3 regions of the Colwellia sp. BRX10-4 genome follow, and region 1 is predicted to be linked to each of the others. Evidence: predicted binding sites of a transcription regulator. Region 1 holds the regulator's gene; each other region holds the start of a gene.
The links. The regulator MetJ, encoded in region 1, represses methionine synthesis genes. The targets are predictions, from matches to a motif close to TAGACGTCTAGACGTCTA.
Positions count from the first base shown of each region.

Region 2: metA (homoserine O-succinyltransferase) is a predicted target of MetJ. The motif match lies at 6,289-6,306, and genes of this name have one in related genera.
Region 3: metK (methionine adenosyltransferase) is a predicted target of MetJ. The motif match lies at 2,821-2,838, and genes of this name have one in related genera.

Region 1 covers NZ_JACGVZ010000004.1:130,165-141,304, reverse strand. The annotation lists gene metL (bifunctional aspartate kinase/homoserine dehydrogenase II) at 1-64, opposite strand, end outside; gene metB (cystathionine gamma-synthase) at 105-1,262, opposite strand; gene metJ (met regulon transcriptional regulator MetJ) at 1,446-1,775, shown strand; gene H4J67_RS05775 (hypothetical protein) at 1,798-2,151, opposite strand; gene H4J67_RS05770 (malic enzyme-like NAD(P)-binding protein) at 2,473-3,714, opposite strand; gene H4J67_RS05765 (adenylosuccinate synthase) at 4,271-5,569, opposite strand; gene H4J67_RS05760 (DUF2065 domain-containing protein) at 5,714-5,902, opposite strand; gene H4J67_RS05755 (DUF2065 domain-containing protein) at 5,924-6,073, opposite strand; gene hflC (protease modulator HflC) at 6,272-7,159, opposite strand; gene hflK (FtsH protease activity modulator HflK) at 7,163-8,308, opposite strand; gene hflX (ribosome rescue GTPase HflX) at 8,363-9,670, opposite strand; gene hfq (RNA chaperone Hfq) at 9,759-10,016, opposite strand; gene miaA (tRNA (adenosine(37)-N6)-dimethylallyltransferase MiaA) at 10,119-11,015, opposite strand; gene mutL (DNA mismatch repair endonuclease MutL) at 11,089-11,140, opposite strand, start outside.
Region 2 covers NZ_JACGVZ010000001.1:496,339-507,478, forward strand. The annotation lists gene H4J67_RS02290 (YqaA family protein) at 1-139, shown strand, start outside; gene H4J67_RS02295 (peptidoglycan DD-metalloendopeptidase family protein) at 169-1,029, shown strand; gene rpoS (RNA polymerase sigma factor RpoS) at 1,116-2,039, shown strand; gene mutS (DNA mismatch repair protein MutS) at 2,100-4,679, opposite strand; gene recA (recombinase RecA) at 5,017-6,063, shown strand; gene metA (homoserine O-succinyltransferase) at 6,491-7,438, shown strand; gene metH (methionine synthase) at 7,498-11,140, shown strand, end outside.
Region 3 covers NZ_JACGVZ010000002.1:50,297-61,436, forward strand. The annotation lists gene H4J67_RS02665 (TonB-dependent receptor) at 1-323, shown strand, start outside; gene H4J67_RS02670 (rhodanese-related sulfurtransferase) at 472-1,449, shown strand; gene metK (methionine adenosyltransferase) at 1,543-2,730, opposite strand; gene murI (glutamate racemase) at 2,861-3,712, opposite strand; gene H4J67_RS02685 (ABC transporter substrate-binding protein) at 3,834-4,574, opposite strand; gene H4J67_RS02690 (ABC transporter ATP-binding protein) at 5,606-6,751, opposite strand; gene H4J67_RS02695 (iron ABC transporter permease) at 6,755-8,380, opposite strand; gene H4J67_RS02700 (extracellular solute-binding protein) at 8,398-9,420, opposite strand; gene H4J67_RS02705 (sterol desaturase family protein) at 9,653-10,633, opposite strand; gene H4J67_RS02710 (TonB-dependent receptor domain-containing protein) at 10,728-11,140, opposite strand, start outside.

The DNA of each region.
Region 1 (11,140 bases):
TAGCATGCTTCGCCAGTTGATTTTTCCCTGATGATAATTGTCCTACTGTATTTGACTGTGTCATTTTCACTCGTTAATTTTTCTACTAAAAATAGTCTATAACTTTAAATTTGGCTTGCCGATAAAGCTTGTTCTAAGTCATTAATAATATCACTAACATCTTCAATACCGACAGAAATTCGGATTAAAGATTGAGTGATACCTGCTGCAATTTGTGCTTCAATTTCCATACCTGCATGGGTCATCGTTGATGGATGACTGATTAAACTTTCAACGCCACCTAATGACTGTGCCAAGGTAAAGAGTGATAAGTTGTCAAACAGTACTTTAACCGCTTCAACACCGCCTTTTATTTCGAAACTCATCATAGCGCCAAAATCTGTTTGCTGACGCTTAGCAATTTCGTGTCCCGGGTGATTTTTTAAACCAGGAAAGTATACCGCGTTAATTGCTCGATGATTTTCTAAGTATTTTGCAACAGCATTAGCATTTTCTTGATGCTGTTTCATACGCAGCGGTAGGGTTTTTAAGCCACGTAATGCCAGATAACTGTCGAAAGGTGAACCCGTGATACCAATACAATTTGCCCACCACGCTAGCTCTTCACCCAGTTCTTTTTCTTTTGTTACTAACACTCCACCCACAACATCACTATGACCATTAATATATTTAGTTGTCGAGTGAAAAACAATATCAGCACCTAATAATAGCGGTTGCTGTAACAAGGGAGAAAGAAACGTATTATCTACTGCCACTAAAGCACCAACAGCATGACTGGCTTGAGTAACCTTTTTTATATCAACCAACCGTAATAATGGATTACTGGGTGACTCAATCAAAACTAATCTTGGCTTTTGTTCAAGCGCTTGCGCTAAAGCTAGATCATCGTTTTGATCAACAACAAGCACATTAAATAAGCCACGTTTTGCTAGGTGGGTAAACAAGCGATAACTTCCACCATAGCAATCATGTGGAATAACAACCGTATCTTTTGTTGTCAGTAACTGACAGATTAAGTGCACCGCTGACATTCCTGTGCTGGTAACAATGCCAACAGCACCCTGCTCTAAATCAGCGATAGCTTGTGCAAACGTGCTTCGAGTTGGGTTGCCTGTTCGGGAATAATCAAATTGGCGCTTATTGTTGAAGCCTTTTAAAGCATAAGTACTCGATAAATGAATGGCAGGAACAACCGCACCGTGATGTTCATCACTATTAATGCCGGCTCTAACAGCTAATGTTGCTGGTTTTTTGCTTGTCATTTTTTGCTCCAATCGGGCAGTAAAATCAAATAGATGTTTGGACGTCTATAACTCTAAACACTTTACTTTTGTCGGTCAAGAACTTTAGACTTCTAAACTTCTACACATTCGTTATTGACTCAACGCCAACAACCAGTAAAATCTAACTTATAAAAAGTAATTTAGCTAAACAAAGGTAATTAAATGGCAAAGTGGAATGGCGATTATATAAAACCATACGCCGAACATGGTAAAAAAAGTGAGCAAGTTAAGAAAATCACGGTCTCAATCCCGTTGCGGGTACTGAAAGTGTTAACGGATGAACGTACTCGTCGGCAAGTTAACAACTTACGCCATGCAACTAACAGCGAATTGTTATGTGAAGCTTTTCTGCATGCTTTTACCGGACAGCCTCTTCCTGATGATGGCGATTTAACAAAAGACAATACAGAGATGTTACCTAAAAGTGTGCGCGAAGCGTTAATAGCCAAAGGTATTACCGACTTCAGTCAATTTGAAATTGAAGACGAGTAGCTAAGGGTTTTAATGCACTTACTCAAAAAGACGCTCCGGCGTCTTTTTTTATGCCCATACGATAAGCATCTACAATCGCCAGTACCCAGCAAGTTAATAGCATATAAGTTAATGTACTCATTAGGATAAGGTCAACAATAATGGGATTTCTTGCCATCTCAGCGATCAGTGCTTGGCTATTTAGCGCAACTTCACCTGATTTAACTTTATTGATAAGTGGCTGATATTGCCTCATCACTTCTTCAATATACAAATATGCCGTCACAGAAAAACTTAAAATAAATAACGTAGCCCGTCGATAAGCGTGACAAATTAGTTGGCCAATACCCGGGTAAACAAGTGCTGAGAGTAAAGCGGCTTTCGTTGGAGTTTTCATTGTTATTCGTTCTACTCAATATTGTCACACTTTGAAATCGGTGACATTGCCTGAAGAGGTGCAAGTATTAATGATTTGTCAGGAACATAGATGACGTACAAGAGTAATAATGCAGTTAATACATCGATGCCTTGGAGTCACCATGACCAATCACCCTTAATAACCTACTCTTTACCATCTCGGTAACTGCTGCGTTACCCTACTTTCTACTCCCTACTTCCTGCGTAGATACAGTCACTGGACCATAACATACTATTTGTCATAAATATAAAAAGGAGAGTCGAGCTCTCCTTTTACAGCGTTGTTAATAAATACTACTGATTATGCCATATAGTTTTCAGGTAATTCTAGGGCTGCCACTCCAGACTCAACCGCCGCTTTAGCAACGGCAAGCGCTACTCGACCACACAAACGAGGATCCATTGGCTTAGGAATAATATACTCCTTACCAAAGGTCAAACTTTTCTCACCACTAGCATCTAACACTTCTTGTGAAACCGGTTCCTTTGCTAATTCACGAATAGCATGAACAGCAGCAATTTTCATCTCATCGTTAATCGTTCTAGCGCGAACATCTAAAGCGCCACGAAAAATAAAAGGAAAACATAACACATTATTGACTTGGTTAGGGTAATCAGAGCGACCCGTAGCAATAATAAGATCATCACGAACAGCAAGTGCTAATGAAGGTTTTATTTCAGGGTCTGGGTTTGAACAAGCAAAGATAATTGGATTTGGCGCCATTAATTTTACATGCTCAACAGAAAGCAAATTGGGTCCAGAAACACCAACAAATACATCTGCACCATCGATAACATCTTCAAGGGTACGTTTATCCGTATTATTAGCAAACATCCGCTTATATTCGTTAAGATCATCACGTCGGGTATGAATCACACCTTTAGTATCAAGCATGTAGATTTTTTCGCGCTGAGCGCCACATTTGATTAATAGTTCCATACAAGCAATTGCTGCTGCGCCTGCGCCAAGACAAATAATGTTGGCATCTTTAATACTTTTACCTTGGATTTCCAAGGCATTGATCATCCCAGCAGCAGTAACAATAGCGGTACCATGTTGATCATCATGAAATACCGGTATTTTACAACGTTCAATAAGTGCCTTTTCAATAGCAAAACACTCTGGTGCTTTAATATCTTCTAAGTTAATACCACCAAAACTGTCAGCGATATTGGCGACCGTATTTATAAAGTCTTCAACTGTCTTATGTTTAACTTCGATATCAAATGAATTAATACCGGCAAATCGCTTAAATAATAATGCTTTGCCTTCCATTACCGGCTTAGCAGCCATACCACCTAGATTACCTAACCCTAAAATAGCGGTACCATTGGTAATAACAGCGACGGTATTGCCTTTGCCCGTATATTTGTAAACATCATCGGGATTTGCCGCAATTGCGCGAACGGGTTCAGCAACACCGGGGCTATAGGCGAGTGCTAAATCACGGGTAGTTTCAGCGGCCGTGGTTAATTCAACACTTATTTTTCCAGGTGTTGGGAATTGATGGTAATCAAGAGCTTGTTGGCGAAAGTCAGTCATGATTGATCCTATGCGTTAGGTGAATTTATTGTCTTATATATGCCATTTTTCACGTTTTTTTTTGTTTATATACAGCATAGTTATATAGACTCGTTGTCAATCAAGATACACCTTTGTCTGTGATCTTTAAATAGTAACGGGTATATACTATGGTAATCTTACATTTTGTTCCAACGTTATTCTTATATAAAAAAGTGCTAGAAGCTATAACAAACATACCCTTAGCCCTTTTGTATTGCACATCATAAAACTAAATATTCGCTATACAGCTTAATCTATTCACCCTATTTTATGACCATTTTTATAAACTTCTTTGACTTAAAAAGTTTAGCCGTCGATTTTTCTTTTTTTCAACACACAACAACGAATTTATCGGTGAAGTTATCCAATTAATAATTAATCTTCATCAACGTTGTCACTATCGCTTATAACCTTGATTAATTGCTTTTGCATTTATATTCAATAATGGCCATTGAAATAATTTATTTTAGGTAAAAAAAAACCACCTCAGTGGTGGTTTTATTCGTCTTATTTTAGAAAAAATTATTCGCTGTAATTACTCAGCAAACGGGTTTACTAAAATAATGGTTTCATTACGATCTGGACCTGTTGAAATAATATCAACCGGGACCCCTGTTAATTCTTCAATGCGCTTAATGTAAGCGATCGCATTAGCAGGTAAAGCGTCACGAGAAGTTGCGCCAACAGTAACTTCAGACCAACCTGGCATTTCTTCATAAACAGGTGTAATTCTGTCATAACCTTCAGCAGCTGTAGGCGGTACAGTAATAATATCGCCTGCTTCAGTACGGTAACCTGTGCATATTTTAAGGGTTTTTAAACCGTCTAAAACATCAAGTTTGGTTAAACAAAATCCTGTTACGCTGTTAACTTGAATGGCACGGTGCATAGCAACCGCATCAAACCAACCACATCGACGTTCACGTCCCGTAGTCGCGCCAAATTCATGGCCTACAGTACCTAAATGTTCACCGACTTCGTCATCTAATTCTGTAGGGAAAGGACCAGAGCCAACACGTGTCGTGTATGCTTTAGTAATACCTAAAATATAATCTAAATGGCGAGGTCCAAAACCACAACCGGTAGCAACGCCACCTGCAGTAGTATTTGAAGAAGTTACATAAGGGTAAGTACCGTGATCAATATCAAGTAAAGTCCCTTGAGCACCTTCAAACATAATTGAGTCGCCGTTTTTACGGGCTTGATCAAGAATTTCAGCTACATCGGCAACCATTTTAAGAATAACGTCACGAACTGATAAAGCATCAGCAAGCACAGTGTCATAACAAACTGGCGCAACTTTGTAGTAATGCTCTAAAGAGAAATTATGGTAATCAACAATTTCTTTTAATTTAATCGCAAATGACTCAGCACAAACTAAATCGCCAACACGTAAACCACGGCGAGCAACTTTGTCTTCATAAGCTGGACCAATACCACGTCCTGTCGTACCAATAGGCTTATTACCACGAGCGATTTCTCGCGCAGCATCTAGAGCATTATGATAAGGAAGAATTAACGGACAAGCGTCACTAATAAGTAAACGTTCACGTACAGGAACGCCTTTGGCTTCTAACATTGCGATTTCTGTCATCAAGGCTTTCGGGCATAAAACTACGCCGTTGCCGATTAAACATTTCACATTGTCACGTAATACGCCCGATGGAATTAAATGAAGTACGGTTTTTTCACCGTCTATTACCAAAGTATGACCTGCATTATGGCCTCCTTGATAACGTACGACGTACTTAGCTTTATCTGTGAGTAAATCAACAATCTTACCCTTACCTTCGTCACCCCATTGGGTGCCTAGAACTACGACGTTTTTGCCCATGTTTTCAATTTCGATAAAAAATTAGGCCGAGATTTTATCAAAAATCAAATAGTAGTCCAAGTAATAAATGATGATTTTTAATGCAATTTAAAAATATTCAATTAACTAAAGGGGTTATGAAAAACTTTTATGACATTCTTTAGTCTAATAACTGAGTAACCATAAAATAAATGTGCCAACCACAAGTAAACTAATACCAATATTACGAATAGATAAGCTTGATTGTTGTGCTAACTTTTCCATTGTGTCGCGCCACTTATTCGGAAAAAGTGCCGGAATGAGTCCCTCAATAATCAGTACCAAAGCAAATGCCGTTAATAGTGTTTCTACCATGTTATTACCCCTCAATCACTTCTATAGGTAACTAGCAGATACGAAAAAGCCATAACGAGTCATAGCTTTTTTATCAAAAAAATTGTCGCGCCACTTATTTGGGAAAAGTGCAGAAATGAGTCCATCAGTAATCAGTACCAAAGCAAATGCCGTTAATAGTGTATTTACCATGTTATTACTCCTCAATCACTTCTATAGGTAACTAGCAGATACAAAAAAGTCCAGGAATGAGTCCATCAGTAATCAGTACCAAAGCAAAGGCCATTAATCGTGCCTCTACCATGTTACTCCTCCTCCATCACTTCTATAGGTAACTGGCAGATACGAAAAAGCCATGACAAGTCATGGCTTTTTTATCAAAAAAGTAGGCTACTTTTTAATTTTAGCGCCTTCTTTTAAGTAGTTAAAGAAATCACTATCGGGTTTAACCACCAAGATATCACTTTTACTACTAAAACTTTTTTCATATGCTTCAAGGCTACGGTAAAAACTGAAAAACTCTGGATCTTGTCCATATGAATCAGCATAAACTTTAGCCGCTAACGCATCACCTTCACCACGCATTTCTTGTGCTTCTTTTTGTGCTGTCGCTAACATAACTGTTACTTTAGCATCTATCGTAGCACGGATAATTTCCGCTTGCTCTTGACCTTTAGAACGATGCTCTTTTGCTACAGCTGTTCGCTCTGCTCGCATACGGTCATAGATAGAAGCACTGACTTCAGCAGGTAAGTTAATTGCTTTAATACGTACATCAATAACCTCAATACCTAAGTCTTCACGACTACTTGAGGCACTTGCTAACGCTTTGGCCATAATGCCGTCACGGTCACCTGAAACAATTTCTTTAATGGTGCGCGTACCAAACTCAGTACGTAAACCATTATTTACTTTTTGTTTCAATAACGCACGAGCATTTTCTACTGAGCCAGAAGTACGTAAATAGAACGTTGAGAAGTCCACAATACGCCACTTAACAAATGAGTCGACCATTAAATCTTTTTTCTCAGATGTTACAAAGCGATCAGGGGCTTCATCAAGCGTTTGAATACGAGCATCAAGTCTGCGAACGTTGTTAATAAAGGGTATTTTAAAGTGCAAACCCGGTTCATAAACAATCATTTCACCTGTGTTAGCATCACGTTTAATTTTTGTAAACTGAAAAACGATACCACGTTGTCCTTCAAAAACAATGAAAACAGAAGAGACGGTTAATACTGAAAATAATACAATTAGGGCAATAATAAAGTTTTTCATTGCTTAATTTCTCCCTTCGTTAAATCTGTCTGCACGACCTGATAAATCAGGCGCAGTACTTTGGGTATTAATCGATTGGTTCGCTCGAGTTTGACTCTCAGTTAAAGTACGTTGACCAGAAGACTGATTTTGCATCATTTTATCTAATGGTAAATACATCATGTTATTGCCACCTTCAACATCAACCATAACCTTACTGGTGTTGGCATACACACTTTCCATTGTTGATAAGTACATACGTTGGCGAGTAACTTCTGGAGCGGCAAGGTATTCGGGAAGTAGTTTATTGAATTTAGCAACTTCACCTTCAGAATCTAATACCGTTTGTTGTTTATAGGCGATGGCTTCTTGTTCCATACGTTTCACTCGGCCACGTGCTCTTGGTTCAATACCACGGGCATAGGCTTCCGCTTCACGTAAAAAACGAACTTCATCTTCTTGTGCTGAAATAGCATCATCAAAAGCATCTTTGACTTCTTCAGGAGGACGAGCGTCTTTAAAGTTGACATCGACAACAATTAAACCAAGATTATACGGGGCAATAATGTCATCTAATTCTTTCCAGACATCTTGACGCACTTTTTCACGGCCACTTGTTAAAATATCGTCCATTTTAGAGTCACCAATAACGAAGCGTAAAGCACTGTCTAGTGACTGGCTTAAACTGTCATCGGCATCAGTAACACTGAAAATATAATCACGGGCATCAACAACACGATACTGTATCTGCATTTCAACACGTACCACGTTCTCATCTTTGGTTAGCATAAAACCAGATGCAGGTAAGTCGCGTGTTGTTTGCATATCGACAGGAATAATACGTTCAGCGAATGTCCATTTCCAGCGTAAACCTGGCTCAACTGTGCCATCGTATTGCCCAAAACGTAATACGATACCTTTTTCAGCTTCTTTGATAGTGTAGAAACCACTAAAAGCATACACAAGAATACCCACAATTACCGCAATAGCGATACCAACATTCGATGCGCCTTTCTTGCTGCCATCTTTTGATGATTTTCCACCAAAAATACCGCCAAACTTATTACCAATATCTTTTAGTAAGTCGTCTAAATCTGGTGGCCCTTGATTCTTATCATCTTTCTTTTTCCAGGGGTCTTTATCATTATTCCCCGGTTCATTCCACGCCATGGTCTTCTCCACTAACTATAAATTTAAATAAGTGCTAAAACTACTATTTACCCATTACGGTAATATATCAGTCTGTTTACGTTCAATAAAGCCTTCTATATCAGCTTCACTCAGTTTAATTAATCTATCCCACTCTCTTGCAGGTAATTTAATTTTCAATAAACAATTTCCATCTTCGTCATACCGTTCATCAACAATAGAATTTAATTGATAAAACACACCACGTAATTTACCTTCACTAGGAGGTAAGCATAAGCTATGCTTGACTATTTTCTTTCCGAGTCGTTCAGCTAGCGCTTGAAAAAGTAATTCAATCCCTATGCCTTTTTGTGCAGATAACCATACTCGTATAGGTAGACCTGTGTCGTCTCTGTCGATGCGTGGTTCAATATCGTCCAAAACATCTATTTTATTACAAATTAATAATTGTGGTACATCGCCCGCTTCGATCTCTTTCAAAACCGTTTCAACCTGTTCAATATTTTCAGTTCGCCTATCATCTGAAATATCAATGACGTGCAGTAATAATTCAGCTTCACGAGTTTCAGTCAATGTTGCTTTAAAAGCGGCGACTAAATCATGAGGTAAATGACGAATAAAGCCAACGGTATCAGCTAAAATGGCCCGGCCAACATCCTCAATTTCAATTTTTCGTAATGTGGGATCTAAGGTTGCAAATAATTGATCTGCTGCGTAAACGTCTGCCTGAGTAATAATATTAAACAGCGTCGATTTACCTGCGTTGGTATAACCCACTAAAGAAATTGTTGGTATTTCAGCGCGTGTTCTTGCTCTTCTACCTTGTTGGCGTTGCTTTTCAACACGTTCTAAACGTTTACGTATATTTACCATACGATCGCGAAGTAGACGGCGATCAGTTTCTAGCTGAGTTTCACCAGGTCCTCGCAGACCAATACCACCTTTTTGCCTTTCAAGGTGTGTCCAACCACGGATCAAACGCGTACTCATATGACGTAGTTGAGCAAGTTCTACTTGCATCTTACCTTCATGTGTTCGAGCGCGCTGGGCAAAAATATCTAAGATGAGTGTTGTTCGGTCAACAACGCGGCACTCACATAATGCTTCAATATTTTTTTCTTGTGAAGGAGAAAGTGCATGATTAAAAAGTACCACATTGGCTTGATATAACTTTACCGCCTCGGCAACTTCTTCAGCTTTACCACTACCAACAAAGAATTTAGTATGAGGTGTAGTGCGTTTACCTGTAACAATTGCAAGCGCATTGACGCCCGCAGAGCTAACAAGCATTTCAAATTCTTGTAAGTCTTCGCGCGCATTTTCATCGGGAAAATCGAGGTGAACAAGAATAGCTTGTTCACCTGCTTGATAACGATCAAACAATTGAGTATTACCTATAAACTAAATAGTTAAACCAAAAGAAACTTTTGGACACGTAATATTTGGTGTACGTCCAAACTCAACGAAATCATTAATCTTGCTGTTCCTGACTATAATCACCAGTTTGTGGTGTTGGCATCGTAGAAACTGCCCTTGAAGGAACAACAGTAGAAATGGCGTGTTTATAGACCATTTGACTCACTGTATTTTTAAGTAAAATAACAAATTGATCAAAGGACTCTACTTGCCCTTGTAGTTTAATGCCATTAACTAAATATATTGCTACCGGAATGCGATCACGTCGTAAAGCATTCAAAAATGGGTCTTGTAAAGATTGCCCCTTTGCCATTGTTTGGCCCCTTTTTTGTTATTTTAAATAAATGTATGTAAGAGTTTTTTCTCTAGAAAACTAGTTACTTACTATGCAACTGTTTTTATTATACATCAAGGTTTAAAGTTTGCTTACTGAAGACATAATTAGTTTCAAATTATTTTCGTCTTCCATATGCAACCATTGTAAGTTTGGCCAATTTCTCAACCAGGTTAACTGTCGTTTAGCCAATTGTCGTGTCGCACAAATGCCTTTGAAAACCATTTCATCATGGTCGACTTTACCATCTAAATATTGCCACATCTGTCGATAACCCACACAACGAATAGCCGGTAAATTTTCATGTAAATCGTCACGTTGTTTTAACTTAACAACTTCTGATTCAAAATCTTGTTCAATCATCTGTTCAAACCTAAGCGCAATACGAGCATGCAAGTCTTTACGCTCTTTCGGTGAGATAGCAAATTGTAAAACATCACCACTGAGTCGATCACCCTTAACTTTCGTTAAGTCGGTCATACTTTTGCCCGTTAGGCGGTAAACTTCTAATGCCCGCATTAATCGTTGCGGATCATTTTTGTGAATACGTTCGGCAGAAACAGGGTCTACGCTAGCAAGTTGTTGATGGATGTTTTCCCAGCCAAATTGTTCAGCTTCTTCGGCTATGCCTTGGCGAATTTTTACATCGGCCGCCGGCAAAGGCGAAATACCATCAATCAGGCTTTTAAAATACATCATAGTACCGCCAACCAATAAAGGTATACGGTTATTTGCCCTGATTTTCTCAATTTCTACTAAAGCGTCACAACAAAAGTCAGCGGCAGAGTAACTTTCACTGGCATCAATTAAATTAATTAATCGATGTGGATACTTTGCTAATTCTTCTGCTGTTGGTTTTGCAGTACCAATATCCATATCACGATAAACAAGCGCAGAATCAACACTGATAATATCGCATGGCAAAGCATCATGTAATGCCATTGCTAACGCTGTTTTACCCGATGCAGTAGGCCCCATCAAACAAATGACTGGCGGTAATTTACAGTTTTTACTGTCAATATTGTTTGTTGATAAAGCGTCAGAAATCAATTTAAGTAGCATTCGTTAACGTTCTTACTGATGATGTGAGGTCAATCAATACC
Region 2 (11,140 bases), on a different contig from region 1:
TGGGATGCGATTTTTCTTAGTTGCCGGTGTTATTCGCTGGGGAGGTGCCGCTATGGAACAAAAGATAAGACAATGGGTAGATATACTGGGTTGGCTGATTGTTGGGCTTATTATTGTGGCTTATTTTGTTTTACGTTAAATCAATACAGACAACACTAGGATGGTTTTTTGATTTTAAATCGTGAAAATTATGTTCTATTAAGTACTAAAACAATCACTTATGTGGTTTTTTTAGTGCTTAGTTTGTCTGTGGTAAGTTGTTCTTCTAACCATAAACCCGCCCCCGTTGTTGATGTTCAAGGCTCAGTTCCATTAAGTAAGCGTGTTAAAAATAGCTTAAAGGGTCGCGAGTACATCGTTAAAAAAGGTGAAACTCTATACTCTATTGCTTGGCGAGCTAATGTTGATATTAGTAGCTTAGCCACTTTTAATAATCTGGTATCTCCTTACAAAATATTCCCTGGACAAAAATTATTTTTAGTTAAAAATTCGAGCCAAGCCACTAGTAATATAGCGCGCAATGAAAAGCAGAAAAGTAACATACCAACAAGGGTAAAAAAACCTGTTGCATCAAATAAAAAGCAGGCGTATGGTAAAAATGTTAGAGGGCAAAAAGTAAACAATAAAACCTCTACAAATGGCACAGTTTTTTCTCAAAAAATAAGAAGTTGGTTGTGGCCTGCTCAAGGAAAAGTTACAGAAGGTTTTTCTACAGCAAAACAAGGTAATAAAGGAATAAACATCGCAGGTATACGTGGTGACTCGATTAAATCGACAGCTGATGGTGTGGTAGTTTATGCCGGAGATGCTTTACGAGGATACGGTCAGCTAATTATTGTTAAACATAATGATGATTACCTTAGTGCTTATGCTCATAACGATAGTATCTTAGTGAAAGAAAAACAGTCGGTAAAAGCGGGTCAGGTTATAGCGAAAATGGGTGATACAGACGCTGAAAGAGTCATGCTTCATTTTGAAGTTCGCTTTCGCGGTAAATCAGTAAATCCTATGAAGTACCTGTCTAAATAACGACAAATAATAATAATAATAAATTGGAGTTAGTGTGCATATTTAATCATTGATAGTTGGCTTTGCTAAATATCGGGAGATACATCATGGGTATAGAAAAAGAATTGGTAAGTACTAGTGTAGATAACAAAGAATCAACTAGAGCATCATCTAAAGATAGAGAAGATGTGCCATCGAATTTAGACGCCACCCAATTGTATTTAAGCGAAATTGGATTTTCTCCATTACTTAGCGCAGAAGAAGAAGTGTACTTTTCTCGCCTTGCCCTTAAAGGTGATGAACCCTCAAGAAAACGTATGATCGAAAGTAATCTGCGTTTAGTTGTTAAAATTTCCCGTCGTTATAATAATCGTGGTTTACCCCTACTTGACCTTATTGAAGAAGGTAACTTAGGTTTAATCCGCGCGGTAGAAAAATTTGATCCCGAACGTGGATTTCGTTTTTCAACTTATGCAACATGGTGGATACGTCAAACAATTGAACGTGCCATTATGAATCAAACACGTACTATTCGTCTCCCTATCCATGTCGTTAAAGAACTCAATATTTATTTACGCACTTCGCGTGAATTAGTGCAAAGGCTTGATCACGAACCTACTGCAGAAGATATTGCTGAAGCGCTTGATGTGCCAGTCGCTAATGTCACTAAAATGTTGCGTCTAAATGAACGTATGACCTCAGTCGATTCACCCTTCGGTGGTGAAAACGATAAAGTATTACTTGATGTGATCCCTGATGATAAAAGTGGTGGTCCAGAAGGTAGCTTGCAAACATCCGATATTAAAAATAATATTATCCACTGGTTAAACGAACTTAACTCTAAGCAACGTGAAGTACTTGCCCGTCGTTTTGGTTTATTAGGATATGAAGCGGCAACATTAGAAGATGTTGGTGTAGAAATTGGTTTAACACGTGAACGTGTTCGTCAAATTCAAGTTGAAGCGCTTAAGCGTTTACGCGATATTTTAAGTCAACAAGACTTATCGATTGAAGCTTTGTTTCAAGCGTAGATATTTTAGCTTCGATAAAAAAACCAGCAATTGCTGGTTTTTTTTACTTATTATTAAGAGCTAAATTTTGCTTTTAAACTCAAATAATAAATCCAATGCTTGTTTGGGGGTTAAATCGTTTACATCAATTGATGACAATGATTCGAGTACGGGGTGAGTGTTATCAATAAATGAAAGTTGCTCGAAGGGTTGTTGTTCAACATTGATAACAGAAGGAGCTTGTTGTCTTTCCAGTTCAGCCAAGCGTTGTTTAGCCCGTTGAATAACGGTCTTGGGCACACCAGCAAGTTGTGCAACCTGTAAGCCAAAGCTCTTACTTGCAGCGCCTTCTTGAACGGTATGCATAAAGACGATGGTATCACCATGTTCAACCGCATCTAAATGAACATTAACCAAGCTTGGTATCTGATCGGCTAACAGAGTTAGCTCAAAATAATGGCTAGCGAATAAAGTAAAGGCTTTAGTTTTAATCGCCAGCATTTCAGCGCACGCCCAAGCAAGAGATAAACCGTCATAAGTACTGGTTCCTCTGCCTATTTCATCAAGTAACACTAAACTTTTTTCTGTTGCATTATGGAGAATGTTTGCGGTTTCTGTCATTTCAACCATAAAGGTTGAACGACCACTCGCTAGGTCGTCAGAAGCACCAATACGGGTGAATATTCGATCAACCATACTAATATTTGCCGCATCAGCAGGGACATAACAACCAATATGAGCCAATAAAACAATGAGCGCTGTTTGGCGCATATAGGTAGATTTACCGCCCATATTAGGACCCGTAATGATCAACATCTTACGTTCATTATTTAATGTGACTGGGTTAGCGATAAAGGGCTCACTAGTCATTAACTCAACGACAGGATGACGACCGGCTTTGATCTCAATACCGTCATTTTGGCTTAGACTTGGTTTAACATAATTTAGGCTTTCTGCACGTTCTGCAAAGGTATTTAAAACGTCTAGTTCTGCGACAGCTTGAGCAAGTAATTGCAGTTTTTCTAAATCAGGTAATACTAAATCGAACAATTCATCATATAAACGTTTTTCTAAGGCGAGAAACTTACTCTGTGCACTGAGTACTTTTTCTTCGTGTTGCTTTAGTTCATTGGTAATAAAACGTTCGTTATTTTTTAAGGTTTGTCGGCGAATATAATCATCAGGTACATCGTTCGCGGCAGTACGACTCATTTCAATAAAGAAGCCATGAACCCTGTTATAACCTACTTTTAAGGAACTAATACCCGTACGTTCTTTTTCACGTGCTTCGAGTTGGGCAAGAAATTCAGTTGCGCCATCACTTAAGTCACGTAACACATCAAGTTCTTCATGATAGCCTTTGGCAATAACGCCACCATCACGGATAAGAACGGGTGGGTTTTCAACTAAAGCATGCTGCAATAAGTCGTGTAAGTTGGGTATTGGAAAGCTTTTTGATGCTAATTCAGTGATATGTGCTTGCTGACAAGTTTGTAAATGTTGCTGAAGTTCAGGCAATTGACTTAAAGCATTACGTAAGCGAGCAAAATCTCTTGGACGTGCAGAGCGTAAGGCAATGCGAGAAACAATACGCTCAATATCACCAAAAGATTTAAGTTGGCTAAATAATTCAGTCGTTAAATCTTGTGACAACAGTTCACTAATTGCATTTTGACGTGCAGTTAATATGTTTAAATCACGTAAAGGAAAATGTAACCAACGTTTTAGTAATCTAGAACCCATTGGTGTCGCTGACTTGTCTAATACCGATGCTAGAGTATTTTCAAAGCCACCTTGTAAGTTTTGCGTGAGTTCTAAATTACGACGAGTTGCCGCATCTAAAATGACACCAGAAGCAGAAGACTCACAAATAATGGCTCGAATGTGAGGAAGCGCACTGCGTTGACATTCCTTTACATATTGAAATAAACAACCAGCGGCCATTAAGCCTAATAATTTATCACCAACACCAAAACCAGAAAGTTCTTTAGTGCCAAATTGTGTATTGAGTAAATTAGTAGCTGTGTCTAAATCAAACTCCCATTCAGGTCTTCTTCTTAATCCTTGATAGCCTTTTAGTAACTCTGGCGCTGAGAACGATTCACTGTATAGTAATTCAGCAGGAGATAAACGCTGTAGTTCAGCTTGTAACTGTTCAATGGTATTTGGCTCAGTCAGTACAAAGCGGCCACTGGTCATATCAAGATAAGACAGCCCAAAGCGTTGCGATGACTTATTATTACCTTCACTTACCGCAACAATTAGGTTGTCATGCTTATCAAGTAATAATGCTTCATCACTCACCGTACCTGGAGTAATAACCCTAACAACTTTACGTTCAACAGGGCCTTTGCTGGTTGCTGGGTCACCAATTTGTTCACAAATGGCAACAGATTCACCCAGTTGTACTAATTTTGCTAGATAATTCTCCACCGCATGATAGGGAACGCCCGCCATAGGTATTGCATTGCCACCTGTCTTGCCGCGAGCGGTTAATGAAATATCGAGCAAATCAGATGCTTTTTTTGCATCATCAAAAAATAATTCGTAAAAGTCACCCATGCGATAAAAAATTAAAATATGAGGGAACTCAGCTTTAATGGTTAAGTACTGGCGCATCATAGGGGTGTGTGAGGATAAGTCTAAGTTTGCTGTCGTCATTTCTATGCGGTAACTCATAAGTTCAATGAAAGAGTAAGGTGGCAATTATGTCATAACTGGCAAATTTAGACTCTATTTATTTAACTAAAATTTTTACTGAATACGATAATATTTATGTGATGATTTTATACTAACAATATAAATAGTAACTTTTTGGTGAGCAATGGTTGAAAGTTATCTTTGTTGGTTATTTTATTATTTATCAATAACTTAAAAGTCACATTTTTTTGTTTTTTGATAATAAAATGAAAATAGTTGTAAAAAAGCTTGATACTGTATGATCATACAGTATACTTGCCTCATCAAACGAAATCTTAGTAACATCGGCGGAATAAATATGAAAGATGATAAAGAAAAAGCATTAGCAGCAGCATTAAGTCAAATCGAAAGACAATTTGGTAAAGGCTCAATTATGAAGCTTGGTGATAACAACACCATGGATGTTGAAACCATTTCTACAGGTTCATTAGCGCTTGATGTTGCATTAGGTGCTGGTGGCTTGCCACTTGGGCGTGTTGTTGAAATTTATGGTCCTGAATCAAGTGGTAAAACAACGTTAACGCTTGAAGTTATTGCTGAAGCTCAGCGTAATGGTAAAGTTTGTGCATTCGTTGATGCCGAGCATGCATTAGACCCAATTTATGCTGAAAAGCTAGGTGTTAATATTAATGAGTTACTTGTTTCTCAGCCTGATACCGGTGAGCAAGCGTTAGAGATTTGTGACATGCTAACGCGTTCAGGTGCTATTGACGTTATTGTTGTCGATTCTGTTGCTGCCCTTACACCCAAAGCTGAAATTGAAGGCGATATGGGCGACTCGCATATGGGTTTACAAGCTCGTATGCTCTCACAAGCAATGCGTAAGTTAACGGGTAATCTGAAAAAATCAAATACCATGATTATTTTTATTAACCAAATTCGTATGAAAATTGGTGTGATGTTTGGTTCCCCTGAAACCACAACGGGTGGTAATGCACTTAAATTTTATGCTTCTGTTCGTTTAGATATTCGACGTATTGGTGCTGTAAAAGCAGGCGACGAAATTATTGGTAACGAAACCCGCGTAAAAGTAGTTAAAAACAAAATAGCGCCTCCCTTTAAACAAGCTGAATTTCAGATTTTATATGGCCAAGGTATTAATAGCTTAGGTGAATTAATTGATTTAGGTGTTTTGCATAACATGGTTGAAAAAGCTGGTTCTTGGTATAGCTACAATGGCGATCGCATTGGTCAAGGTAAAGCAAATGCAGCTAAATCTTTAGCAGAAAAACCTGCAATGGCAAAAGAGCTTGATAAGCGTTTACGCGACTTACTGTTAATTAAAAGTGTAAGAGCAAGTGAGAAACCACCTAAAGAAGATAAAGAAGAAGAAGCTGTAGAATAAACATTAAAAGTTTAAACTATTATTAAGCCACTGTATTTACAGTGGCTTTTTTATATTTAATTAATGATTTTTTTCTCTTGTTTCATTTTTATTTAATAGGCTGATAGCCTATTTACTGACCGAATACCTCCCCATTTTTCTACGTAACACTCTATTAGGCTAGTTACACCAATATTTACTCGCTAAGGCTATAGATGACAAATAATATTAACGTAAAAAACATTATAGACGTCTATACGTTTAGATGTTGACATAGCTAAAAATACACGTACCATAAAATGATAATATTTATATATCCGTTATCATTCGTAGTGCTTGAGTTAGTCGAAACCTGTATGTTGATTGGTAGCCAGAATATAAGTTAATAAATGAAAGTAGAGAACGAAGTGTTCATGCTTGTTTGACATTATTTGATTAGGTAAACGCTATGCCCATTAAAATTCCAGATTTATTACCTGCTTTGTCTATTTTAGGTGAAGAAAATATTTTTGTAATGTCTGAGCGTAGAGCGGCAAGTCAAGAAATTCGCCCAATGAAAGTGGCTATTCTCAATCTAATGCCTAATAAAATTGAAACAGAAGTTCAAATATTACGGGTATTGTCTAATACACCTTTACAAATAAATGTCGATTTTGTGCGTATTCACGCCAATGAATCCAAACATACGCCAAAAGAGCACTTAGATGATTTTTACCGTCTCTTTGATGACATTAAGAATACTCAATACGATGGCTTAATTATAACCGGTGCACCATTGGCGTTAATGGAATACGAAAAAGTAACTTTCTGGGATAAAATTTGTGAAATATTTGATTGGGCTGAAGAAAATGTCACTTCAACAATGTTTTCTTGTTGGGCTGCTCATGCCGCTCTATATCATCACTATGGATTACGACGACATTTAAGAAAAGAAAAATTATCCGGTGTATTTCAGCATAGCCCCATCGACCAAAAAGAACAGCTTACCCGCGGCTTTGAAGAATTTTTTAATGTCCCACACTCACGATTTGGATATATTGATAAGTCTGATTACCTGTCAATTCCTGAATTAAAGATTATTGCTGAATCTCCACAAGCAGGCGTTTATGTCGTCGCGAGCAAAAATAAACAGCAGGTCTATTTAACCGGCCATCCAGAATATGACTCAACCACATTAGATGAAGAGTTTCAACGTGACCTTAAGGCTGATGTTGATGCAGTTATGCCCAACAATTATTACATTGATGGTGACATAACAAAAGTGCCACACAGTTCATGGCGTAGTCATGCCAGTTTATTATTTACTAATTGGTTAAACTATTATGTCTATCAGATCACACCGTACAAGCTAGACGCAACAAATATTAAAGCAATACATCCAGATGCAGAAATATAAACAGTGTCGGATATATGTAGCCATCAAATTAAGTTTGAAAGTAAAAGTAGAGAAATCGTATGAAAAAATCAGCATCGTTTAGTCGTCTTGAGCAACAAATACAAAAAAGAATTCTTATTTTAGATGGTGCTATGGGAACAATGATCCAAGCCTATAAATTTGAAGAGCAAGATTATCGTGGTGAACAATTTGCTGATTGGCATCTTGATGTCAAAGGCAATAATGATATGTTAGTGCTTACACAACCCGAGGTAATTAAAGCTATTCACTATGAATACCTTGAAGCGGGTGCTGATATTCTTGAAACGAATACTTTTAACGCCACCACGATTGCGATGGCAGATTACGATATGCAGTCGTACAGTGCGGCAATAAATTTAGCTGCGGCACAAATAGCCCGTGCAGCAGCGGATGAATTTACCGCTAAAAATCCTGATAAGCCTAGGTTTGTTGCCGGTGTTTTAGGGCCAACCAACAGAACATGTTCTATTTCACCCGATGTTAACGATCCGGCTTATCGTAATGTGACTTTTGATCAGTTAAAAGATGCCTATATAGAATCAACTAAAGCACTGATTGAAGGTGGCTCAGATATTATTCTTATCGAGACTATTTTCGATACCTTAAATGCTAAAGCCGCTGTTTTTGCGGTAGAAACTGTTTTTGATGAATTACAGTTACGTTTACCAGTAATGGTGTCTGGTACTATTACTGATGCATCAGGTAGAACATTATCTGGGCAAACAACTGAAGCTTTTTATAATTCATTACGCCACGCAAAACCTATTTCATTTGGTTTGAACTGTGCATTAGGTCCGGTTGAACTAAGACAATATGTGGCAGAATTGAGTCGAATATCAGACTTTGCTGTTTCAGCTCATCCTAATGCAGGCTTGCCTAATGCCTTTGGTGAATACGATTTCAGCGTCGAAGATATGAATGTTCATGTCAACGAGTGGGCTGAGTCGGGATTCCTTAACATTATTGGTGGCTGTTGTGGTACAACGCCGGCGCATATAAAAGGTATGGCCGATGCGGTTGCCAATGTAACACCTAGGGAAATTAGCGCCAGGAAAATTGCTTGTCGTCTGTCCGGGCTTGAAGCGTTAACCCTAGATGAAACTTCATTGTTTGTTAACGTTGGCGAACGAACTAATGTTACTGGCTCTGCTGTATTTAAACGCTTAATTACCGAAGAAAATTACGAACAAGCGGTCGCAGTTGCCCTGCAACAAGTTGCCAATGGCGCGCAAATTATAGATATAAATATGGATGAAGGCATGCTTGATTCAAAAGCGGCGATGATCCGTTATTTGAACTTAATTGCTGGTGAGCCAGATATCGCGAAAGTGCCTATTATGCTTGATTCTTCTAAATGGGATATTTTAGAAGAAGGCTTGAAATGTATTCAGGGCAAAGGGGTTGTTAACTCAATCAGCTTAAAAGAGGGCGAAGAAAACTTCCGTAAACAAGCTGAACTTTTACGCCGTTATGGCGCGGCTGTTATTGTGATGGCCTTCGACGAACAAGGTCAAGCAGACACACGGGTACGTAAGTATGAAATATGTAAACGTGCTTATGAAATTTTAGTCAATGAAATAGGCTTTCCTGCAGAAGACATTATTTTTGATCCGAATATTTTTGCGGTAGCAACCGGTATCGAAGAGCATAATAACTATGCAGTAGATTTTATTGAAGCGGTTGCCGATATAAAAGAAAACCTGCCTCATGCGATGATTTCGGGCGGTGTTTCTAACGTGTCATTTTCATTTCGTGGTAATAACCCAGTACGTGAAGCGATTCATGCGGTGTTCTTATACCACGCAATAAAAAATGGTATGGACATGGGCATTGTAAATGCAGGTCAGTTAGCTATTTATTCAGATATTCCTGACGATCTCCGCCTTGCTGTCGAAGATGTTATACAAAATAGTGATGACGACGCAACAGAACGCTTACTTGATGTGGCTGAGTCTTATCGCGGGCAAGCGGGGAGCAAAAACAATAAGGCTGATTTAACCTGGCGTGAGCTACCGATTAAAGAGCGTTTAGAATACTCTTTGGTTAAAGGCATTAATGAATTTATTGTCGAAGATACTGAAGCAGCAAGGCTAGTGGCTGAACGACCTCTTGATGTCATTGAAGGACCATTAATGGATGGTATGAATATCGTTGGCGATTTATTTGGTGCTGGCGAAATGTTTTTGCCACAAGTGGTAAAGTCAGCCCGCGTGATGAAACAAGCTGTTGCTCATTTAAATCCATTCATTGAAGCTGAAAAAACTGAAATAAAATCAAACGGTAAAATCTTACTGGCAACAGTAAAGGGTGATGTCCACGATATTGGTAAAAATATAGTCGGTGTTGTTTTGCAATGTAACAACTACGAAATTATTGATTTAGGTGTCATGGTTTCTTGTGATGATATCTTGCGTGTGGCGAAAGCCGAAAAAGTCGATGTGATTGGATTATCAGGTTTGATAACACCGTCACTTGATGAAATGGTGCATGTCGCTAAAGAAATGAAACGTCTTAATTTTGACTTGCCGTTACTTATTGGTGGCGCGACAACATCAAAAGCTCATACTGCCGTTAAAATAGAGCAACAATATCAACATCCGGTGATATATGTGCCTAATGCATCGCGTTCAGTTTCAGTCGTTAGTACCTTACTTTCAGATGATAGTGAGAAACGTGTGGCATTTTTAGCGCGTCAAGATGATGAATATGTGCGGGTGCGTGAGCGTCATTATAAAAAAGGACCACGTTCAAGCTTAATATCACTAGAAGATGCACGCGCTAATGCTGCGCCGATAAGTTTTGAAAACTATACCCCTAAAATACCCAATAAACTTGGTATTACGGTACTTGATAATCTTGATTTAAATGTCATTCGAAACTACATCGATTGGACGCCATTTTTCATGACCTGGCAATTATCAGGCAAATATCCGCTTATTTTACGACACGAAGTGGTCGGCGAAGAGGCAACTAATCTATTTAATGATGCTAATGCTTTATTAGACGATATTATTAACAGTAAAAAGTTAACGGCAAAAGCGGTTTTTGGTCTGTTTCCAGCTCATCGTCAACAAGATGATTTAATATTGTTTGCAGATGAAAACCGAGATAAACCATTGATGAAATTACATCAATTACGTCAACAAAGTAAAAAACCAGCAGGGCAGTTTAACCGTTGTTTGGCTGATTATATCGCCGATAAAACGTCGGGTATTAAAGATTATGTTGGTGCTTTCGCGGTATCTGCTGGTTATGGTTGTGATGACCTAGTGAAGGAGTTCGCCGCTCAACATGATGACTACAATAGTATTTTAGTTAAAGCTGTTGCCGACCGATTAGCAGAAGCGAGTGCTGAATATCTCCATGAAAAAATTCGCAAAGAATACTGGGGATATGCCCCACAAGAGTCGCTTGCTAATGATGATTTAATTCGTGAAAAATATCAAGGTATTAGACCTGCGCCGGGTTATCCTGCCTGTCCAGAGCATACTGAAAAAGGTTTGTTGTGGGAACTACTCAATGTTGAAGAAAACATCGGCATGGAGCTCACCTCAAGTTTTGCCATGTGGCCTGGAGCCGCGGTTAGTGGTTGGTACTTTGCTCATCCAGAATCAAAATACTTTGCGGTCGCTAAAGTCGCTAAAGACCAAGTGATTAATTATGCTACTCGCAAAGGGATGA
Region 3 (11,140 bases), on a different contig from region 1:
TCAGAAGTGGCGCAAAATATACACCAATTGTAGGTTTATATAATAACCCCGATCATCAAGATTATTACCTTCCTACTTATGGGGATTTGAACTCTGAAAAACTCCCTACATATAGTCGTCTTGATATACAGGCGAATTACAAGACAACCATATGGGGAAATAAAGCTGAATGGACATTTGCTTTATTAAACGCAACGGGGAGTAAGAATATTTCTGGTTATTATTATGCACCTGATGGTACTGAAACTTTAACTGATTTTAAAATAGAAGGAGAAGAAGGAATGGAACCATTTCCTTCTATTGGTGTAAAAATTCAATTCTAATTTAATTGATCAATGGGATAGGTACTTTATCTAAATAAAGTCTTTTGATAGAATGCGCGTCTTTCGCCAATGCTGATTATATCAGTGTTGGCTTTATTTCAATCTACAGCTCCAGATTTACGATTTGGCTGGCTCAATGGGTATTATTATGCAAAACATCACCGTGTGTGCACTTTATAAATTTGTCCGCTTAGAAAACTTCGAACAACTTAAATCTCCTCTTTTATCAGTCATGTTAGATAATAATGTCAAAGGTACATTATTACTTGCCAACGAAGGCATTAATGGTACCGTAGCAGGCACACAAGCTGGTATTGATGCAGTATTAACTTTTTTAGCAAGTGATGAGCGTTTAGGTCAAGTGTCTAACAAATACTCTTATGCAGATGAAAACCCTTTTCAGCGTAGTAAAGTTAAGTTGAAAAAAGAAATCGTAACTATGGGTGTTGAAGGTATTAATCCATTATTAACGGTGGGTACTTATGTGAAACCTAAAGAGTGGAATGCACTTATTGCTAATCCTGAAGTATTACTTGTTGATACCCGCAATGATTATGAAGTTGAGATTGGTACTTTTGAAAACGCAGTAAACCCGAAGACTGAAACTTTTCGTGAATTTCCAGAATATGTTGCTAAAAATTTAGATAAAAATAAACACAAAAAAGTAGCAATGTTTTGTACTGGTGGCATCCGCTGTGAAAAATCAACTGCATATTTGAAAGAGCAAGGCTTTGAAGAGGTATATCACCTTGAAGGTGGCGTACTTAAATATTTAGAAGAAGTTGATCAAGATGAATCGATGTGGCAAGGCGAGTGTTTTGTTTTTGATAGTCGAGTTGCAGTAAAACACGGTTTAGAGCAAGGTCAGTATGATCAATGTTTTGCTTGTCGTTATCCGATAACCGAACAAGAAAAGCAAAGTGAGCATTATGTAAAAGGCGTTAGTTGTCATCGTTGTTATGATAAATATACTGATGAGCAACGTAGTGGCTTTGCTGAGCGCGAACGCCAAATTAATTTAGCAAGCCAACGTGGTGAAAAACACATTGGTGGCCATGTTCAAAGTGTCATTGAGCAGCGACGAAAAGAAAAAGTAGCTGGTAAAAAAGCGCAGTCGACTGAATAGCCATAAATTTAACTCATATTTTACAATAAAAAAGCGACTCTTTAAGTCGCTTTTTTATGTTCAGGAGTAACGATTATGTTGAAACGTTAAAAATTAAAACCCAGCGGCTTTACGAAGCGTGTCGGCTTTATCTGTTCTTTCCCAAGTAAAGGCGGTAAAAGTATCATCACCTACTGTTACTTCAACAGGTTTACGACCAAAATGTCCGTAAGCGGCTGTCATTTGGTACATAGGGTGTAATAAATCAAGCATTTTAGTAATGCCGTAAGGTCGTAAATCAAAATACTCTCTAACTAACTCAATCAACGTTGCTTCTGATACTTTACCGGTACCAAAGGTTTCAATTGAAATAGATGTTGGCTCAGCAATACCAATGGCATAAGAGATTTGAATTTCACAACGGTCAGCTAGGCCAGCAGCAACAATATTTTTTGCAACATAGCGCCCTGCATAAGCGGCACTGCGGTCAACTTTTGATGGATCTTTACCTGAGAAGGCACCACCACCATGACGAGCCATGCCGCCATAGGTATCGACAATAATTTTACGACCTGTTAAACCACAGTCACCAACGGGACCACCAATAACAAAACGACCTGTAGGATTAATAAAGTATTTAGTATCTTTAGTTAATAACTCAGCAGGTAACACAGCTTTGATGATATTTTCCATTACAGCTTCGTGCAAATCTTCTTGAGAAATTTCTGGGTTATGTTGAGTTGATAAAACAACCGCGTCAATCGCTACTGGTTTATTATCTTCATAAATAAAAGTGACTTGAGATTTAGCATCAGGACGTAACCAAGGTAAGACCCCTGATTTACGCACTTCAGCTTGACGCTCTACTAATCGATGAGAATAAAATATTGGTGCAGGCATTAACGTTTCAGTTTCATTGGTCGCATAACCAAACATTAATCCCTGGTCACCAGCACCTTGATCTTCTGGGTTTGCTCGGTCAACACCTTGGGCAATCTCAGGTGATTGCTGGCCAATTAAATTCATAATGCCACAGGTTTCACCATCAAAACCGACGTCAGACGAAGTATAGCCAATATTACTGATTACATTACGGGTAATCGTTTCTAAATCAACCCATGCAGTGGTAGAAACTTCACCTGAAATAATAGCTACACCAGTTTTCACCATCGTTTCACAAGCGACACGGGCATTCTTATCTTTAGCGATAATAGCATCAAGTACCGCATCAGAAATTTGATCGGCGATTTTATCTGGATGACCTTCAGAAACTGATTCAGAAGTGAAAAATTGAGTAGACATAAAACCTCAGGGAAATTTAATAGTTTAAGATATTTTTATATTGAAGTTATTCTAACTGCAAGATTAACTATTTTCTAGTTTTTTTACGCCTAGAAGGCTAAACGGCTAAAAATAATTGTGAATTGCTCATTTAAAGAGCAGGGAGTCGTTGTAGTGAGACATTTTCATCAAAGAGTACTGACATTAACTGGGCTTGTTCCGGTGATATCTTTGAGCTAAAAAAATGTTGTTGGGAAATATGTTCATGACTTGCCAGTAATCCCTTAATTTCAAGTTGTCTGGCAAGCTGCTCAGTTACCGGTAGAGCAGTTTCCATAATGGTAATTTTATCACCGACAATATCTTGTATAAGTTGGCGAACAAAAGGGTAATGAGTACACCCTAATACGAGGGTATCAATATTACTTTGCACAAGTGGCAACAAGAAGACATTTAGTATTTTACGGCACTGTTCACTTTCATAAAGGCCTTGCTCAATAAGTTCTACTAAGCCGGGACAAGGTTGGATATAAATTTCAGTACCATTTCTATGCTTATTTACTAATGATAAAAAACGCGTATTTATAGCGGTTGCTTCTGTTACCAATAAAGCTATTTTTTTGGTTTTACTATGAATTGCGGCAGGTTTAATTGCGGGCTCAACCCCTATGATTGGAATTGAAACACGTAAACGTAGCTGATCAATCGCGCTAACGGTTGCAGTATTACAGGCAACAACAATTGCTTTTACCTGCTGGTTAATCAACCAGTCTGTGATTTTATTTACCCGTTCAATAATGTTTACTGACGATTTATCGCCATAAGGAGCAAATTGGCTATCTGCAACATAAATAATATTTTCATGTGGTAAGTTTTTATGAATACATTTCGCAATCGATAAACCACCAATACCAGAGTCGAAAACACCGATCGCTTGAGAATTTGCTGGAGCTAACTTTAAAGGGACTACTGTTTTTTGGGCGACTAGCTGATTTTTAATCATTATATCTGTCATTAATGAGTAAGGGATTAAATTTATATTTGTTATATTGATTTTAGTCAAAGAAGTAAAGTGATCTGAGTGTTATTTATTGAATTTATTGAATTTATTGAATAAATTAAATTTAAAGCACATGCCATTTACTTTTTAGCTTATCTAAAATGCCACTGCTTTTAATTTGATGATAAGCATCTATATATTTACTGACAACCTTTTCATCACTGTTAAGACTAAAAGCAAAATATAAATCATGGTTAATGACTGATATAGGCATAATTACTTTTAGGTTACTGATATCTAAGTTTAATTTATTTGCTCGTACTTTTAAGGTGTTCTTTGTACCCGTAATAATGTCAACCCTATTGAGATATAGCATTTGTAAGCTTTGCTCTGGTGAACCAAGTATATAAAGATAGGGGTATTCATGCTGCTGAAAATATTGTGCAGTACTTGATGAATTCGCTACGGCTATTTTGTATTTTTTTAGTTGCTGAATATCAGTTATTGATGTTTTAAAGTTTTCTTTTAAGCCCCAAGCGTAAATATCTTCTTTTGTTAATTTCCCCCCCCAAATGAATAAGTTTTCCCGAGATAAGGTACGAGAGAGTGAAAAAATAAGTGTATTAGGTTGGTTCAAGGCTGTTCTGTAAGCGCGTGCCCAAGGCAATATTTGCAAATCAATATTATCACCGGTAATTTTGAATATTTCTTTCATAACTTCAACTGAAAAGCCACTTAACACACTACTTTCTTGGTAGAACTGGTAGGGGGGTAATATTTCAGTGACAACAAGCTGTTCGGCAATACTTGATGCGGTATTACCTAGCCAAAATATAATAATCCAGAGATACTTTCTATTTATCAATTATCTAACTCATTTAACAAGGGTTAATAAACTTAGTATAGAGCAAATTAAGTTTTTGTTCTTCCTATGATATTTAAAAATCCAAACAAACAAATAATAATGTCAGTAAAGTAATCAATAAACTACCGTTAGCCTTTTAAAGTAAGATAAGTTACCACAATGTCTCATTGTCGCTAATACTCTGCGTCTGTTTATTTACGCACAAATGGACTTGTTGTTAATTCAATATTTAACTTGGGCTGAAGTGCCTGATCTTATTTTGCTTATTTCATCAATGATTGTTGCCAATTGACTGTTAATTATTTGCTCTGAGTTTGTTTTGTTGAAAACGATGGCGTTAGATAGTTGTATTCAAATTGGTTTACTGTTATTTGTCGTTTCGTAACTTTGGTTTGCAGTAAACCTAATTGATTTTTCTGGGGATGGATTGGTATAGTCTTAGTGATGACGTTAGCCGAAGTGATATTTTCTCCCTACCATTGATGTTCATATTGACCGTTTAGCTCCAGCACATTTAAGTGTAACATACCTTGGTGTAGCATTATTTTATTCTTTAGGCTTCGCTATAGTCCCAATATTAGGTGGTTTTTTTATTAGATGACTTTGGAGGTTTTGGGGGCTTCATGCCCCCCATCACTGCTGTGTTTTTTTGTTATATATATCGAAGACTACCCGTTTAAAAGTGGCTAAATTTTGATGATGGAGTTAGAGAAAAATAAATGTGAGAACGTTTTTAGAAATCAACAAAATGTCAGGTTATGGGGGCGAGTAAACAATACCGCTAACCTCTTTTCATGCAAGAGAATTAGTGCAAATATTGGTGGTTAGCTGATAACGTCTAATTGCCAAATAAATAATCTTTGCGTGATTTTAATTTCTAATTTTTATTGAAATAGCGATCCTAACCATATCCACTGTTTCTTATCATCACTTTAAAATAAACTTAAGTGTGAGTTAAAAGAATTTTTACACTTTATGGTTGCAAAACAACCTTAAGATTGACGTTGTTTTGATAGAAACCCCGCTTATAGTTACCCTAAAATATCATCATAACTATTAAAAACTTGATAGTTATGGCTCTTGATTTTTATCGCTATTTTTTGCCCCAACGTGAATAAAAAATTGCTATAAAAGCTCAACTGTTCAAATGATAAAGATAGGTCTCTATCAATACTACTCAGTAAATAGTGAAATCCATGTTCAGTGATAGAGATATTATCAACTTTGACATTGTTTTTCTCAAACCCGCCTTCACAATACACAATAGCTTGTGACTTCAATAACAATTGTAGTTGTTGAGGACACCCTTTGTAGGTAACCATATTTTCTTTTAAAAAAATATCTTCAGTTGATGGTAATTCTCCAACAGCTGATTGAAATTGGCCATTGATCGCCTTTACAGGTATCCAGCTACCTAATTGCAAAAAATCAGCAACTTGCCAGCTGTTTGGTGAGTGACAAACATCGGCAGGTCTACCTATTTGAAGGATACTTCCCTGATGCATTACTGCAATTTTATCTGCAAAAGTAAAGACTTCGTCTTTGTTATGAGTCACAAATATAGCACTCATTTTTAACAGCTTTAAAATTTGGCGCATTTCTAACATCAATTCATTGCGTAAACGTGCATCAATATTTGAAAAAGGCTCATCAAGTAATAATAAGGTAGGCTGAGGTGCTAATGCTCTAGCAATAGCAACTCTTTGTTGTTGTCCACCGGACAACTGATGTGGAAATCTTGCTTCTAAACCTGTTAACTTAAGTAAGTTGAGCAAATCAGTCATTCGAATTTTTTGTTCACTTTTGGGCAGTTTACTAATTCCAAAGCAGATGTTTTTTTCAACTGATAAATGAGGGAACAATGCATAATCTTGAAAGATCATACCGATATTACGATGTTCAGGAACTACATGCTTAAATGGCGTTATAGTGAGAACATCTTCTTCAACGATTAAATGAGTACTACTTGAATTATTACGTTTTATGTTTAACTCACCCGTACTGGGTGAATTAAAGCCCGCTATAGTATTAAGCAATGTGGTTTTTCCACAACCACTTGGTCCTACTAATCCAAGAATATCACCAAAGTTTAGTGTTAAGTGGGTATCTAACAAAATGACTTTATTATGTAATTTAACCGAAAGTTGCTTAACGCTTAATAATTCATTTTCGACCATTTACTATAAATCCTTACTTCTGTTGAGCCAAATAATAGGTAATAGGCCTAAAAAAACAATTAAAATAGCACTCAAGGCTCCTTGCTCAAGCATTTCGTCTGATATTAATTGATAAATTTGTATACTCAATGTATCAAAATTAAAGGGCCTTAGTAACAATACGGCGGATAGTTCTTTCATTGATTCAACAAATACGAGTAACCATGCTACAAAAATAGAAGGTCTCAGTATTGGCAGATGTACCTTTTTTAACATTTGTCCTAAACCCACACCCAAACTTGCAGGAGCAAGATCAACAGAATTAGGTATCTGTTTGATACCACTTGATATTGTTCCATTGGCAATCGCTGAAAAACGAACCACAAAGGCAAATACGACAGCAAAAATAGTGCCGGACAAGACTAAACCGGGTTCTTTAAGCTGAAGATACCTTGCTATATCATTAATAAAATGATCAAGGGGTCCAAAACTAGCCAATAGTGCCATTGCTAAAACTGTTCCAGGAACGGCATAACCTATTCCTGATAAACTTGAAGGAAGTATTCGCCATTTATCAAAGCTCAATCGACGATATAAACTACATAACAATGCAAAGAAAGTGGCAATAGTTGCGGCATAAAATGACACTTCAATACTGTTAAGGCTTGGTGAAACTAAATTTGCTAGCTGAGCCATACTGCTGTATTCAACTGCCATAATAACAAGTAAAGCGAAAGGTAAAAGAAAACCCGCTAAAACCAATATCCAACAAAAACTGCTAATGAGTAGTTGTTGAAATAATGACAATGTAATAATTTCAATATGCTGATTAGGCCTATTTGATTGATGATTTTGACCGGCTCTCGCACGTTGTTCACCAACAACTACAAACAAAATTATCAGCATTAATATACTGGCCAAAGCATTTGCTGTTGCTAAGTCACCATAGCCCAGCCAAGTATCATATATAGCTGTAGTCAGTGTATTTACCGCAAAATAATTTACCGTGGCAAAGTCAGCTAAGGTTTCCATAAGGACTAAACTCGCTGATATCGCTATTGCTGGCCGTGCCAGCGGTAAGGCAACTTTTAAAAAGCTTTGTTTTGCTGACAACCCTAATAAACGTCCGGCCCTTAATAAGTTTTGATCTTGTTGCTCAAGTGCAGTACGCGTCAACATATAAACATAAGGAAACAAAACTAACGAAATTACAATGGAAGCTCCAAGTAAAGTACGTATATCAAAGAACCAGTAATCACTCGGCGACTGCCAATTAAACCAACTACGTAACGCGCGCTGAACGGGTCCTGCGTAATCAAACAGATCAGTATAAAGATAAGCAACTAAATAGGCTGGCATTGCTAAGGGCAATAAAAGTAGCCATCTCAGAAAGTTTTTACCCAAAACGTTGGTATGAACAATGAAAGCCGCACTCAAGGTGCCAAAAATTAAAGACAAAAAAACGACCAACACCCCTAGTACTAGCGTGTTAGTAATATAGTCAGGTAAGACTGTTCGCCAAAGATGAGAAAATAAATCACTTGACGAACTAAAGCTGGCTAATACCATAACTAATACCGGTGTTATGAGTAAAAATACTATGAGCCAGCAGGCACTTCGCCAGATATTATTTTTTAATGGGGCTATCAAGAAATAATAATCATCCTTTATAAATCAAATTTAGCTTTATCTATAAGTTTAAGCGCTTCTTTTCTATGCTTTGCGATCGATTCTAACGACAATGAATCTGCTTTAAACTTACCCCATGAGGCAACTAAATCAGATGGCATTACATCAGTTCTCACTGGATATTCCATATTCGTTTCAGCATAAAGCTTCTGTGCTTCTTTTGACACTAAGAATTCCATTAAAGCTTTAGCATTGTCATTATTAGGAGCATATTTTGCCATGCCCATTCCTGATATATTCACATGAGCACCCCGGTTATTTTGATTGGGAAAATTAATATATACCGAATCAGCCCATAACTTCTGCTTTTCATCAACCAACATTTTGCCAAAATAGTAACTATTACCTAACGCTATATCACATAAGTTTTGATGAATTGCTTGTACTTGACCACGGTCATTACCCTGAGGTTTGCGGGCTAAGTTAACTTTAAAATTTTCTAACCAAGTGAGGGTTTCTGTTTCACCATGAGCAGCAATCATAGAGGCAACGAGTGCAATATTATATGAATGTTTACCGCTTCGAGTGCATATTCTTCCTTTATATTTAGTGTCAGCTAAATCTTCATAATTGATATTGATAGCACCCAAACGTTTAGCTGAATAAATATTACGAACACGTGTTGTAAGTGCATACCACGTATTGTCTGTAGCACGATATTGACTAGGAATTACATCAAGTAACGTTTTAGAGCTATAAGCTTGGAGTAGATCGCGGTCATGTAATTCAATGAGCCGACTAATATCCGTCGTTAATAATATATCTGCGGGGCTATATTTACCTTCTCGGGCGAGGCGTTCCGCCATGCCTTTTTTAGCAAAAATAACATTGACTTTAATCCCCGTTCTTTTTGTAAAAATGTCAAACAAAGGCTTGACTAAAAACTCTTGCCGGTAAGAATACACATTCACCTCATCACTAGCTTGTAAAGATGATGAAATAAGTAAAAAGCTAGTAAAAATTAGGAATAAATTTTTTCGGATGGACGCTATATTTTGCATTATATTACCCTGACAACTTTATGCCAGCCTCTGTCGACAGTATTTATAGGTTGGCAAGATTAAAGAAAATATTATAATTTGTCAATCTATTTGAGAATAATTCTTGTTTAGATTACTGTTCTAAGAATCTTGTTGTCTTAGGAAATCAGTAGACTCGGTATATGTTAATACCACTAATCACTATAACTAAAAAATATAGGGCAAAAATTTTTAATTGAATACCATTAACGTACTAAAAAAAACGTAAACGAAAACGTAATTTTCTATATACGTTGATAAAAGGTTGTAAATAAATACCCATTAGCGACTTATGCAATTCCCCTTCTTTACCTATACCAAAAGACAACGCTCCAACCTCAGACGCACGCATAAGACAGTTGAATAAGCGATCCCAGAGGGATAATACCGTACCAAAGTTTTTATCAAAATGCTTAACGTTATCACTGTGGTGAATTTGATGCTGTGCAGGGCTTAAAAATAACCCTTCTATTTTATCTCCCCAACTTATCCTAATATGGCTATGACGCAGATTTGAGCCCATAATATTAAAGGCAAAAATAAAAACATTGGCACCAATAATATCAATCATTTTTAATGTGGGCCCAAATAAGTAATAACACAAGCCAACAACAAAGCCTTGCGTTAACGCCATACGGCAAGCATAGAGATAATTTTCAATGGGATGTGAGCGATATATAGTAAAGGGTGTTAGTACGGTTGCAGAATGATGAACTTTATGGAACTCCCATAAATAATGACTTTTGTGTAAACAATAATGTAATAAGAAACGAGTAAAATCATCAAAAATAAATAGTAATATGGTAAAAATAACCATAATACTTGCTGAAGATAAAGTAAAGTGCGCTATAGGCCCAAATAACCATTCTATTGCTGATGAAATACCTAAAGCCACAGGCACCATTGTTAAGATAATAAAAGGAAATAACGCCGCCTTAAAAAGTTTATTTATAATAAATAAACCATAATCATTGAGTGCTGAGCGCGCTAAGAAAATTTTCCTAGGAAATAAAAAGGCTATTAATCCTCGTTGCTTTTTTTGCGTTGAGTCAGACTTTATTATCTTCTTTAAGTTAACAAAATATACTACGCTGGCAAATAGTAATGCCGATAAAATATAACCCCAAAATAAGCGTTGGTTAGGATCAAGGATATAAAGGGCTAATTCTTTAAAATTTGAGCTAAGAAAGTCCATAAATATAAATAACTTTTCGTAATAAGGTTACAAATAAAAACGATAAGTATGACACTTAACGCTTTTATTTAATTTTAAACACTATTAACGCTAATTAGAAGCTATATTGATAGCCAACAGAAGCAGATCTAGGTTTACTAGGGCGAGCTCCATAAGGGCGTCGACTAACTATTTCTTGATTATCGAGTAAGTTATCAAGCTTAAGATAGATACTGCCCATATCTCCTAGTTCATAACTTGCAGCCATATCAACGATTGTTAGTGATTGTGTTGTTACGCCAGACAGCAGAACATTTTCACCTGATGCTTCTTTCATTTCACCAATGTAGCGGGTAATTAAATTAACTTGCCAATTATTAGCTGCTAAACCGATATCAAGTGTTAACTGATTTTCAGGTAAATACGGTAAAGTATCTCCAACTTTGACGTCTCCCCACATACTAAAGTCAGAGCTAAATGCACTATCAAACTCGCCTCTAGTATAGGTGTAGCTTAACAATACGGGTA